Regions from separate parts of the Streptomyces sp. 2114.4 genome, predicted to be linked through region 1. Evidence: riboswitches for the same ligand, from Rfam matches in the RefSeq annotation. Region 1 holds a riboswitch; each other region holds the start of a gene.
The links. Region 1 has a riboswitch for cobalamin ahead of CFW40_RS07710 (cobalamin biosynthesis protein). Riboswitches for the same ligand answer to the same signal wherever they lie in the genome.
Positions count from the first base shown of each region.

Region 2: linked by a shared signal. The riboswitch ahead of metE (5-methyltetrahydropteroyltriglutamate--homocysteine S-methyltransferase) and the one ahead of CFW40_RS07710 (cobalamin biosynthesis protein) in region 1 are both predicted to bind cobalamin.
Region 3: linked by a shared signal. The riboswitch ahead of CFW40_RS03270 (CbtB-domain containing protein) and the one ahead of CFW40_RS07710 (cobalamin biosynthesis protein) in region 1 are both predicted to bind cobalamin.
Region 4: linked by a shared signal. The riboswitch ahead of CFW40_RS10095 (HoxN/HupN/NixA family nickel/cobalt transporter) and the one ahead of CFW40_RS07710 (cobalamin biosynthesis protein) in region 1 are both predicted to bind cobalamin.

Region 1 is NZ_FYEY01000001.1:1,762,499-1,765,572, forward strand. It holds gene CFW40_RS07700 (VWA domain-containing protein) at 1-959, opposite strand, end outside; gene CFW40_RS07705 (hypothetical protein) at 965-1,408, opposite strand; cobalamin riboswitch at 1,614-1,765, shown strand; gene CFW40_RS07710 (cobalamin biosynthesis protein) at 1,897-2,958, shown strand; gene CFW40_RS07715 (cobyric acid synthase) at 2,969-3,074, shown strand, end outside.
Region 2 is NZ_FYEY01000001.1:6,359,781-6,362,854, forward strand. It holds gene metE (5-methyltetrahydropteroyltriglutamate--homocysteine S-methyltransferase) at 1-1,458, opposite strand, end outside; cobalamin riboswitch at 1,630-1,817, opposite strand; gene CFW40_RS27995 (aldo/keto reductase) at 2,067-3,074, shown strand, end outside.
Region 3 is NZ_FYEY01000001.1:780,226-783,299, reverse strand. It holds gene ribA (GTP cyclohydrolase II) at 1-218, shown strand, start outside; gene CFW40_RS03275 (CbtA family protein) at 352-1,101, opposite strand; gene CFW40_RS03270 (CbtB-domain containing protein) at 1,117-1,335, opposite strand; cobalamin riboswitch at 1,379-1,544, opposite strand; gene CFW40_RS03265 (histidine phosphatase family protein) at 1,645-2,217, shown strand; gene CFW40_RS03260 (SPW repeat protein) at 2,354-2,794, shown strand; gene CFW40_RS03255 (alkyl/aryl-sulfatase) at 2,987-3,074, shown strand, end outside.
Region 4 is NZ_FYEY01000001.1:2,321,070-2,324,143, reverse strand. It holds gene CFW40_RS10095 (HoxN/HupN/NixA family nickel/cobalt transporter) at 136-1,308, opposite strand; cobalamin riboswitch at 1,339-1,552, opposite strand; gene CFW40_RS10090 (alpha/beta fold hydrolase) at 1,735-2,583, opposite strand; gene CFW40_RS10085 (MarR family winged helix-turn-helix transcriptional regulator) at 2,580-3,074, opposite strand, start outside.

The sequences.
Region 1 (3,074 bases):
TCGGACAGCTCGTAGTCGAAGGCGGCCTGGCGCAGCGCGGGTTCGGCCTCGGGGGCGGTGAGCAGCCGCAGTTCGAGGGCGGGCGGGCAGGGCGCCTGGTCGTTCGGGAGCTGGAGCAGGACGACGCCGGTGACGGCCGGTACGAAGATGATCGCCAGGATCAGCAGGAGTCCGGTCCAGCGCCGGAAGGACGACTTCAGCCGGCGGCGTAAGCGGATCCGCAGCGGGGTCGGCGGGCGGGCCTCGGGGGTGGCGAAGGACAGGATGACGTCGTCGACGGTGTTCTGCTTCGCCGAGCGCGGCTCCCAGACGTCGCCCATCGGGGTCCGTTCACCGGCCAGTTGTTCCCGCAGCGCCTGGACCAGGTCCTCGAAGGTGACGAACTGTTTGCCGGGGATGCCCTGTTCCAGGATCTGGACCAGGGCACGGTTGAAGACGCTGCCCCCGGTGGGTTCCTCGCCGCTGAAGATCCGGCGGTTGGGCTGCGCGGCCATCAGCAGCGAGGTCGGGTTGCGGCAGGAGTAAAAGGCCTCGCTCGCGTTGCCGGCGTAACAGCACTCCAGGACGATCACGATGCGGTCGGCCCGTGCGTTGTCCAGATAGGACAGCACGGTGTCCTGCCAGGAGACGGTCTTGTGCCGCCGTTCCGAGGCGCCGACCATGAGGTGCAGATTGCCGCCGTCGCTGCCCACCCGGCCGTGGCCGGAGAAGTACACCAGCAGCAGCCCGCGCGCCTCCTGGACGACGGTGTCCAGCGCCTGTTCCACCTCCCAGGGCTCCTGGGGCCGGCAGGTGACGACCTCGCCCTTGGTGAACAGATCGGTGCCGGGGGCGAGCAGGGCCTGCTCCAGCTTGTGGACGTTGTCCTTCACCGCGGGCAGCGGGCGCAGCGTGCGGTAGTCGTCGACGCTGATCAGCAGCGCCCGGTTGACCTTGCCCCGTGCGTCGTATTCGGACATCCGGCTCAGTCCCCGGGGGTGCTGCCGCTCCCGTCCGCCGGGCTGCCGGGATCGGGGTGTTCGGGGGCCGCGGTGGCCGGGCCCGTGTCGCCGAGCTCGTGCAGGTCCCCGTCACCGGCCCCGACCGCGACGGCGGGCCGCTCGCCGGTGTCGCGTTCCTCCCGGCGCCGGCGCAGCCACTCCTGCAGGGCGATGGTGAGACTTTTGGTGATCTCGCCGGTGACGGCGCCGATGATGACCAGGATCAGCTCGTCGAGGCCGGCGGCCATGTCACCGGGGCCGTCGTCGCTCTCGTCCGCCGGCCGCGGCCGGAGCAGCCAGTCGTGGCCGTGCCGGTCCAGCCACGGCTCTCGCTCCAGCCAGGCCCTGAGGTCTTCGAGGTCCTGGTCCGGATTGTTGGTGCCCGTGATCCTGAGGCGGATCTCGTGGCGGTCAGCGCTCTGCGGCATCCCCCGGCCCCCTTCCGGCGGCACCGTCGCCACCGTGCACCACCAGATAGTGACGTGAGATCAGGGGCCCGGGCAACCGTCTGTGACCTTCCTGCCACGCTGTGGCGTGCACCACAGCGCGTGCCACGGGGCAGCGTTGCAGGTCAAGGGCGAGTTGACGGGCATCGCGGGGCGTGGTGGACTGCCGGAGCCATTCGGCGACAGCTGAGGAAGTCCGGTGCGAATCCGGCGCGGTCCCGCCACTGTCACCGGGGAGCGTTCCTCCAGCGAAGGCCACGGTCCGCCTCGCGTACGTCCGATGACGTACGCAGGGACTGGAAGGCCGGAGGACTCGCCGATCCGGGAGCCAGGAGACTCTTGTCGCCGTCACGTCGAGCCAGGGCGCGGACCCTGAGTGAGGACACACCGCCATGCCCGGCCGCCCTTCGAGATCTTCACTGCCCGCCGCCACAGGGCCCGTTGGACACGCCGCAGCGGCGGTCTGACCGGTGCGCGGCGAACACGCGGGATATGCGTGCGGCGCGGCCCTCGGCTTTCTCGGCGATCTGATCGCGGCGGACCCGCGGCGCGGCCATCCGGTGGCCGCCTTCGGACGGGCCGCGAGCGCCGTCGAACGCCGGCTGTGGCGCGATCACCGCGGATACGGGGCGGCGCACGCCGTGCTGTGCGCGGGCGGTGCCGCCGCCGGGGCCGCGCTGCTGCAGCGCGCCGTACGGGCCGCCGCCCCCGCTCCCCTGCGCGACGGCGCCCGGATCGCGCTGACCGCGGCGACGGTCTGGGCGGTGCTGGGCGGCACGTCGCTCGGCCGGGAGGCCCGGGCCGTCGGCGGTGCGCTGACGGCGGGTGACCTGGACGTGGCGCGGGAGCGGCTGCCGCATCTGTGCGGCCGCGATCCGCAGGCCCTGGACGGGCCCCAGATGGCCCGCGCGGTGGTGGAGTCGGTCGCCGAGAACACCTCGGACGCCGTGGTCGGCGCCCTGGTGTGGGGCGCGCTGGGCGGGGTGCCCGGTCTGGTGGCGTTCCGGGCGGTGAACACCCTGGACGCGATGGTGGGGCACAAGTCGCCGCGCCACCGCCGCTTCGGCTGGGCCTCGGCCCGGCTCGACGACCTCGCCGGCTGGCCCGGCTCCCGGCTGACCGCCGCCCTGACCGTGCTCGCGGGCCCCGACCGGCGCGGTGCGCTGCGGGCCTGGCGGGCGGACGGCGGCGCCCATCCGAGCCCCAACGCGGGCCCGGTGGAGGCGTCGTTCGCGGGCGCGCTGGGCGTCCGGCTGGGCGGCACGCTGGCCTACGGCGGGCGGGTGGAGCACCGGCCGCAGCTCAACGGCGGGGCGCCGCCGGTCGCGGTGCCCGACATCGAACGGGCGGTGCGGCTCTCGCGCCGGGTGAGCGTCCTGGCGCTGGCGACGACGGTGGCGGCGCGGCTGGCGGCCGGGGCGCTGCGGCGGGCCCCGGGGAGTGCCGTCCGCCCGGCCGCGGGTGCGGTATCGCGCAGGACCGTGCGGGCACTGGCGCGTACGGCTCACGACAGCCGGAGTCCCGGCGTATGAGGAGGACCCGGTGAACGGGCGGTTGAAGGCATCGGGCGGGGCCGTCGGCGGTGGCCTGTTGGTGGCCGGTACGACGTCCGACGCGGGCAAGAGCGTGGTGACGGCGGGCATCTGCC
Region 2 (3,074 bases), 4.6 Mb from region 1:
GAAGGCCAGAACATCGCGGATCTCGGCCGCGATGCGCTCCTCGTAGCCCGCGGCGGTGATCCGCCCGGCCCGCAGGTCGGCGCGGGCGGTGCGCAGTTCGGCGGTCTGCGGGAACGAGCCGATGGTGGTGGTCGGCAGCAGCGGCAGCCCGAGGTGGGCGCGCTGGGCAGCGGTCCGCTCGGCGTACGGCTGCGAACGGCGGCCGTCGGCGTCGGTGACGGCCGCGGCGCGGGCGCGCACGGCCGGGTCGTGGGTGAGGGCGGAATGCCTACGGGAGGCCAGGTCGGCGCGGTTGGCGGCGAGTTCGGCGGCGATGGCGCCGGTGCCCCGCGCCAGACCGCGCGCCAGCGTCACGACCTCCGTGGTCTTCTGCCGGGCGAAGGCCAGCCAGCGGGCGATCTGCGGGTCGATATCGCGCTCGGCGGCGGCGTCCAGCGGGACGTGCAGCAGGGAGCAGGAGGTCGACACATCGACCCGCGCGGCCAGGCCGAGGAGCGTGCCCACCGTGGCCAGCGACTTCTCGAAGTCGTTGATCCACACATTGCGGCCGTCGACGACACCGGCGACCAGCCGCTTGCCGGGCAGTCCGCCGACCGCCGCCAGCTCCCCGAGGTTGCCGGCCGCGGCTCCGGTGAAGTCCAGCGCCAGCCCCTCGACGGGCGCCTTCGCCAGCACCGGCAGCGCCTCGCCCAGCCGGTCGAAGTACGAGGCGACCAGCAGCTGGGGGCGGTCGACGAGGGCGCCGAGGTCGCGATAGGCGCGGGCGGTGGCGTTCAGCACGGCGGGGGAGCGGTCCTGCACCAGCGCCGGCTCGTCCAGCTGCACCCAGTTGGCGCCCGCCGCCCGCAGATCGGCAAGGACCTCGGCGTAGACGGGAAGCAGCCGGTCGAGCAGCGTCAGCGGATCAAAACCGGCCGCCACACCGGGCGCGGGCTTGGCCAGCAGCAGATAGGTGACCGGCCCGACGAGGACCGGGCGGGCGGCCAGACCGAGACCCAGCGCCTCGGTCAGCTCGGCGACCTGCTTGGCGGAGTCCGCGGCGAAGACCGTGTCCGGCCCCAACTCCGGTACCAGGTAGTGGTAGTTGGTGTTGAACCACTTGGTCATCTCCAGCGGCGCCACGTCCTGTGTGCCGCGGGCCATCGCGAAGTAGCCGTCGAGGGCGTCGGCGGCGACGGCGGCGCGGTGGCGGTCCGGGACGGCGCCGACCATGACGCTGGTGTCCAGTACATGGTCGTAGTACGAGAAGTCGCCGGTCGGCACGTCGTGGACACCGGCCTCGGCGAGCTGCCGCCAATTGCCGCGGCGCAGTTCGGCGGCGGTGGCGCGCAGGGCGTCGGCGCCGACGCGGCCCTTCCAGTAGCCCTCGATGGCCCTCTTCAGTTCACGGTTCGGCCCCTGACGGGGGTAGCCGTGCACGGTGGCGCGTGCTGCCGCGGCTGCGGATGTGCTGGTCACGGAACTCTCCTTCGCGAGTTTGTCTCCATGGACCACGGGACGGGTCGAGGACGCGAAGGAACGGCGATCCGGACGGGCCCCGGCGCCAACAAGCCGGACGTACCCGTCTGATGTCCGCCGACCCGCCCTCGAGGTCACCGAGATCTCCCCGCGCACCGGTCGCGCGGGGGCACTGGCAGGTCTTCGGACTCGCGGGCACATCCACCAAGGGCGGACATCTACTGGCCGTCGCTTCCCAGACCCGGCCGGGCCCAGTGCGTATGACGGCGGTCGTTCCCACTCACCGCTGCGGGGCAGTCCCGGACTTCCACCGGGTTCCCTCTTACGACGCGCCTGCCTGGCGGACAGGGCGAACCAGTTGCCCGGCCCACCCTAGGGCATGGGTCCCCGGGGGGTGTCTCCGTAGGGGATGTTCCCCAGGGCATGGCTCCGTAGGGGGTGTTCCCCTGGGGACGTCTCCCCAGGGCATACCCCAACGCCCGCCCGGTCCGCGCCACCGAAGAGGCCAAAACCGGACCCCGACGCCCGGCCGCGCCTTGCGTTGGAGGGCGCTCCAGCTCCTAGCGTGAACGCACTACCGGAGAGCTGCGCTGATCGAAGGGAACCACGTGCGCTACACACTGTTCGGCAGGACCGGCCTGCGGGTGAGCGAGCTGAGCCTGGGTGCGATGACCATCGGCGAGGACTGGGGCTGGGGCGCGGCCAAGGACACCAGCCGCCGGATCCTGGACGCCTACGCCGAGGCCGGCGGCAACTTCGTCGACACCGCCAACAACTACACCGACGGTGCCTCGGAGCGGATCCTGGGGGAACTGCTCGAAGGCCGCCGGGACCGCTTCGTGCTGGCGAGCAAATACACCTGCGCGACCCGCAAGGGCGATGTGAACGCGGCGGGCAACCACCGCAAGAACCTGGTCCGGTCGGTGGAGGAGAGCCTGGAGCGGCTGCGCACCGACCATCTCGATGTGCTGTGGGTGCACGCACGGGACAACTTCACGCCCGTGGAGGAGGTGATGCGGGCGCTCGACGACCTGGTGCGCTCGGGAAAGGTGCTCTACCTCGGCGTCTCCGACTGGCCCGCCTGGGAGATCGCGCAGGCGAACACCCTCGCCGAGCTGCGCGGCTGGACCGCGTTCGCCGGCTCGCAGCTGCGCTACAACCTGCTGGAGCGGACGCCGGAGCGCGAACTGCTGCCGCAGGCCCGCGCCTTCGACCTGGCCGTACTGGCCTGGGCGCCGCTCGCGGCCGGCCGGCTCACCGGTAAGTACCGCCGCGGGGAGAAGGGCCGGCTGAATGTCGTCGGCGAGGCGGACCGGTCGGACCACCACACCGAGGAGACCGTCACCGCGGTGCTGGAGATCGCCGAGCAGGGCGGCTGGAGCCCGGCGCAGGTGGCGCTGGCGTGGCTGCGCGGCCGGCCCGGCAACATCATCCCGATCATCGCCGCCACCAAGGAGAGCCAGCTGCTCGACAACCTCGCCGCGGTGGATGTCACGCTGGACGCCGACGCGCAGGCGCGGCTCGACCGGTGCAGCGCGGTACCGCTGGGCTTCCCGCACGACTTCCTGCGGGAGCCGGGCATCACCGAGAACGTCTACGGCGACCGCTGGGCCGAG
Region 3 (3,074 bases), 980 kb from region 1:
CCGCGGAGATGCTGCTGGACCTCGGCGTCCGGTCCGTGCGGCTGCTGTCGAACAATCCGCGCAAGCGCGAGGCGCTGCTGCGGCACGGCATCGCCGTCGCCGAACAGGTCCCGCTGCTGATGACGCCCCGTGCGGAGAACATCCGTTACCTCCGCGCCAAACGGGAGCGCCTGGACCACGATCTGCCGCATCTGGACGGCATCCCCGGCCTGTCCTGACGAGGCGGGACGCCCCGTGCGTGCGGCCACCTGAGGACACGCCCCGAACCACGGGGGCCGCACCACGGGGACCGCACCACGGGAAAGGGCCCGCGACGTCCGGCGTCGCGGGCCCTTCCTCGGTAGCGCCGGATCAGGAGACGGCGGGTGCCGCCTTGGCCGCGGTGGCCTGGGACCGGGTCGGCACGACCCGCTCCGCGAGGTGGCCGAAGACCAGCCCGAAGGCGGTCCACAGCACCAGTTGAATGGTGATCGCCGACAGCCGGAACTGCCAGAGCAGCGTGGCCGAGAAGTCGTGCGGCACCTCGTTGACGGCCGGCAGGAACGCATAGGCGAGGCCGATGGCGACCACGAAGGCGGCGCCGGCCGCGACCGCCGCGTACCAGTTGCCCAGCTTCGGAGCCAGCCGCCGGCCGAGGATCGTGGCGGCGACGGCCAGCAGGATGCCGAGCAGCATCATCAGGAAGTACAGGGCGGTGCGTTTGCCGATCGTGTCGGGGTCACCGACGGACGGCGGATTGGCCGGGTACTTCAGGAACGGGACGAGGTAGACGGCCAGCAGCGCCGCGCCGGAGAGCAGCGCGGCCGTGGCGCGGGCACCGAACCTGCCGATCCGCCCGAGGGCGAAGCAGAAGGCGAGTGCGGCGATGCCGCCCAGCGCCACGCCGTAGACCAGCACGCCGGTGGCCAGGCCCGCCGTGGACTGCACACCGCGGCTGACGACCTCCATCTCGTGTTCGTGGCTGTGTGCTTCCTCGAACGCGATGGCGGCGTCCACCTGCGGTTCGCCCAGCAGATAGGCGACGACGAGGGCCAGGGCACCGGCGGCCAGACCGGCAAGCATCCCGCGCACCAGGAGGTTTCTGATGGTGACGGAGTTCATGGATGCGCCGTCCGATCAGTGGCAGGGGAAGCCGAGGAGGTGGCGCCCGTCGTGGACCCACTCGTGGACCTCCGTGCCGGAGAGCAGTGAGGTGGCGCCCTGCTCCGCGCCGATGAAGTACAGCAGAACGAGCATCAGGACGCCGAAGAACAGCGCCCAGGGGGCAATGGCTTTGAGGGGGAGCGGGGCCGGGGTGACGGCGCCGGTGGCCGGGGGTGCGATGGTCTGGGCCATGGCGGAACCTCCTGTGCGGGGAACTCGCGTCCCTGTTCGTGGGAGTGCGTAACGACATGCCGGGTCTGGCTCGCCCGGTTCCGGCCCTGCTGGGCTGGAAAAAACCGGACATACAGTGGCGCGACCGCGCCGGGATCCCACCGGCTTCCGTCATGTCGTCGTCAATATCATCGGGAACGTACCGCGAACCCGACCCCGGGCCAAGACCGCGGAGGGGGCGGAGTGGTGCAGGGCGCGGCGCGTGGGCCGGGCAACTCCCTTGTGCGGGTACGGCGTTGCCGGTGCCGGTGAACAACGAAAGAAGAGGTCATGACAACTCGGGTGATGTTGGTCTCACCGGCCGCGGGCGACGCCCAGCGCGAGGTGCGCTTCGACGACGACGGCCCGCTGAGCGAGGCCGGGCTGCGCCGTGTCCGGGAGGCGGCCGGAGCGCTGCCGAATGCCGGCCGGACCGTTGTCTCGCCCTCCGCCCGGTGCCGGAGCACGGCCGCGGAACTCGGTCTTCCGGTCCGTCCCGCGCCGGAGCTGGCGGGCTGTGCGATGGGCACCTGGCGCGGCCGCACCCTGGCGGAGGTCGCCGACGCCGAACCGCTCGCGGTGTCCGCCTGGCTGTCGGACCCGGACTTCGCGGGGCACGGCGGGGAGTCGCTGCGGCAGCTCTGCGACCGGGTCGGGGCCTGGCTCACGCGGATGGCGCCGGCCGCGGGCCGGGTGCTGGCCGTGGTCGAGCCGGATGTCGTCCGCGCGGCGGTGGTCCGCGCGCTCGGGGTTCCCGTGGAGGCGTTCTGGCGGCTGGATGTGCCGCCGCTGACCGTGACCGAGCTGAGCGGCCGCGGCGGGCGCTGGAATCTGGGTCTGGGGCGGGCGCCGGACCGCAGGTGACGGCGATACGGCCATTGTCCGGCAAAATTCGCTTGCCACTTCATCTACACATAAAGGCGACATAAGCGCAGAATTAAAAGTGCGAGGCCCGATGCCACGCGGAACGGCCAGACCGCGAGTGAAGGAGGCGAGTCGCATGGCCGACGTCTCACACCACAGGGGAGATCTCGCAGGTCACCCCGATGCTTCTGAGATGCAGGCTCGGTACGAGCGGGTGCTCGGCGGGCGTGACGTGGTACTCGTCGACGGGCCGGTGTTGCTGGTCGGTCTGTACTGCGCCGTCTCGCCCTGGATCCTCCACTTCACCGCCGCACAGCCGGCGCTCGTGACGCACAACCTCATCCTCGGTATCGCGATCGCCCTCCTGGCAGTCGGCTTCACCGTCACCCCGGAGCGGATGTACGGCCTGAGCGGCGCGATGTGCGCGATCGGTGTATGGATGATCATCTCGCCCTGGATCGTGGGCAGCAGCCCGGACGCCGGTGTCATCTGGAACAACGTCGTCATCGGTGCCCTGACGTTCCTGCTGGGTGCCATGTGTGTCGCCGCGGCGTCGAAGAGCCGTCGCGGCACGTGACGCGCCCTCCCCGAGGGCAGGCGCCAGCCGTCGGCCGCAGGCCCCTCACGGGGGGGTGGGCCGGTCGGCGGCCGGCCGCTGCGCACCCCGCCGGGAAGCGATCTCTGCACACATGCGATAACCCGGCAAATTCGGTTAAATCGGTTGCATGGGTCCGCCGAATGTGGCCCGCCTCCCCGGAGGGAGCGTTCCGTGACCGCTGCGCCCGTGGATGACCACCAGGACTTCGCCGACGCCGACCGTGGCTTCATCGCCGCGCTCGACCCGCCCCAGGTCACCG
Region 4 (3,074 bases), 560 kb from region 1:
AGGTGGACGGGGAATGTGACGGTCGCTGCTGAGAGTTGACGTGGCGGCGGCCGGTTCGGCCACCTGAAGGGGTGGCGGTGTCCCGGCGCCACTACGGGCGCCGGGGACGTCTGCGGGGCATGGAGCCCACGCGCCTCAGGAGTTTGGCGTGGCAGGCTCGGCCGAGTCCGCCTGCTCCGTCGGCCGGGTTCGCTCTGACCGCTCTGCCCGTTCTGCCCGCTCCGCCCAGCGCTTTTCGACGCCGGCCAGTCGCCAGTACGCCAGTGCAGCGGCCCACACCACCACGAACAGGCCGACGATGAGGAAGCCGACATTGTCGAGGTCGAGGCCGGAAATCCAGCCGGTCAGCGGGTCGTTGAGGGCAAGTTTCTCGTGCAGCACGGTCACCAGCTCGATCGTGCCGATGAAGAAGGCGACGGCGATCGACAGTCCGGTGATGGTGAGGTTGTAGTAGACCTTGCGCACCGGGTTGGAGAACGCCCACTGGTAGGCGAAGTTCATGAAGGTGCCGTCGAGGGTGTCGAAGAGGCTCATGCCGGCGGCGAAGAGCAGCGGCAGGCACAGCACGGCGTACCAGGGCAGGCCGGCCGCGGCGCCGCTGCCCGCCATCACCATCAGCGTCACTTCGGTCGCGGTGTCGAAGCCGAGCCCGAAGAGGAAGCCGAGCGGGAACATCTGGCCGGGACGGGAGATCGAGCGGGTGAACCGCCCCAGGAAGCGGTTCATGAAGCCGCGCGAGTCGAGGCGCTGCTCCAGCTCGGCCTCGTCGTAGTGGCCGTTGCGCATACCGCGGAAGACCCGCCAGATCCCGGCCAGCGCGATCAGGTTGAGGGCGGCGATGAGGTAGAGGAAGCTCCCCGAGATCGTGGTGCCGATCGTGCCGAGGATCTGGTGCGTACGGGACTCGTTGTTGAGCAGAGCGCCGGCGAGCTGGGCGCCGCCCGCCACCAGGGCCGCCATCACGACGACCACGCTGGAGTGGCCCAGGGCGAACCAGAAGCCGACCGAGACCGGCCGCTTGCCGTCGGCCATCAGCTTGCGGGTGGTGTTGTCGATGGCGGCGATGTGGTCGGCGTCGAAGGCGTGCCGCATCCCGAGGGTGTAGGCGGTGACGCCGAGGCCCACGCCGAAGACCTGGCTGCCCACGGCGTAGTGGTACGGCACCACGAGCAGGAAGAGCACGCCGAAGGCGATGACGTGGAGGCCGGCTATGACGGCCATCAGGCCCGCGGTGCGGACGGTGTCCTGCCGGCGCCAGCGGAACGCCGCGGAGGCAGGGGTGGTCGGGGTATCGGTGGACAGGGCCATCCGGCGGTCACGCTCCAGCACCTCGTGGATCACTTCGTGAGATGCCGTGGCCGGTCTCCTGGCTTACGGGTGCACGCGCCCGCCCCGCCTTCCCGGCCGCGGGTCGCGGTCAGTGGCGCCGCAGGCGCACCGTGCGCCTGCGGAAGGGGCGGAAACTCCCCGATCACAGTGGCGAGGGCCGCTCCGGCCTGGGACCCCAAGGTCCGTCACCGGCTTCCCGAACACCACGGCCCGGTCACTCTAGCTGCCAAGGGGTGGTCGCTGCGGCCCCGGTCGCCTTTTGTGCCGGCGGCCCCGGGGGCGGGGGCCGTGGTCCGCGGCGGCGCAGTAGACCGCGGCAGTCCTTCAGCAGTCCTCAGCAGGCCGCAGTGGTCCCCAGTGGTCCCCAGTTGGTCCCCAGTGGTTCACAGCGGCCCTCAATAGCCCTCAGTAGTCCAGGGAGGAGAGGAAGGCGTGGAGTTCGTGGTCGAAGAGTGCGGTGTTCTCCAGATTGACCATATGCGCCGCGCCCGGTATCCGGACTCGTCGGGCGCCGGGAACGGTCAGCGTGATCGCATGGGCATTGGCGGAGATGTCCCTGCTGTCGAGGTCGCCGTCGAACACGACGGTGGGCACCCGTATCTCGCCCAGGCGGTCGGCGGCACCGGCTTCCAGGGGCATACCGGCACCCGTACCCTCGGCATGGACCTCCACATTGGCCTCGGCCGAGGCGCGCATCCGCGCACGGAATCCCGGGTGCACCGCAAAGGGCTCGCGGTGCGGTCCGTCCACCCACATCCGCAGGAAGTGCTCGACATAGCGTTCCGCGCCGTCCGGTGCGCCGATCGCCGCCACCTGCGCCTTGATGTGTTCCAGGAGGAAGGGGTCGGTGAAGGCGCGGCCGCTGATGCCGGGGGAGGCGAGCGCGAGGGCCGTCACCCGCTCAGGGCGGGCTATGGCCGTGTCGAGCGCGACCCGCGCGCCATGGGAGAGGCCGACGAGGACGGCGTCGGGAACATCGAGGGCGTCGAGCAGGGCGCAGAGGTCGTCGTGGTTCGCGTAGTCCCCGGTGACGGTGGAGGACAGGCCGTGGCCGCGGAAGTCATAACGGATCGCGCGCAGGCCGGAGTTCACCAGCCAGGCGAACTGCTCGTCCCACATGTGCTGGTCGAGCATGCCGCCGTGGAGCAGCACCACCGCGGGGCCCGAGCCGGCCGTTTCGTAGAACAGCTCACCGTCGTCGACCGGCACGAGCCCGTTGTCGATCTCGGACCAGTCGGTGATTCCTCGGGTCATCTTGCGGGCCGTCCTTTGTGTACCGGATGCGATGAGGTGGGCGTGATGCCATTGTCGTCGCTCTTGCCGCTGCTGCCGCAACTGCCGGTTTTCTCCGGTGTCACGCGTGAGCCGTCCGCCAGCTGCCGGAACTCCTCTCCGAGTCGGTCCAGGACGTGCAGCGTCGTACGGACGTCCTCGGCGGACAGGTCGGTCAGTCGCTGCCGCAGTTCGGCCGCCTCGGATTCCCGGACGCCGCGTATCGCCTCCGTGCCGTCGTCGGTGAGCCGGATCAGGGACGAGCGGCGGTGTGCGGGGTTCGGGGCGGTCACGACCAGGCCCAGCTCCATGGCGTGGTTCACCCAGCGCTGCACCGGCTGCCGGTCGAGCCCCATCCCGCGCGCCAACTGCGGCACGGTGCACGGGCCTTCGGCGCGCAGCGCGTCCAGCAGCGCGTGCTCGCCGGCGGTCATGCCCGTGCCCGCCAGCTCGTGTTCCACCGCGCGGGCGAC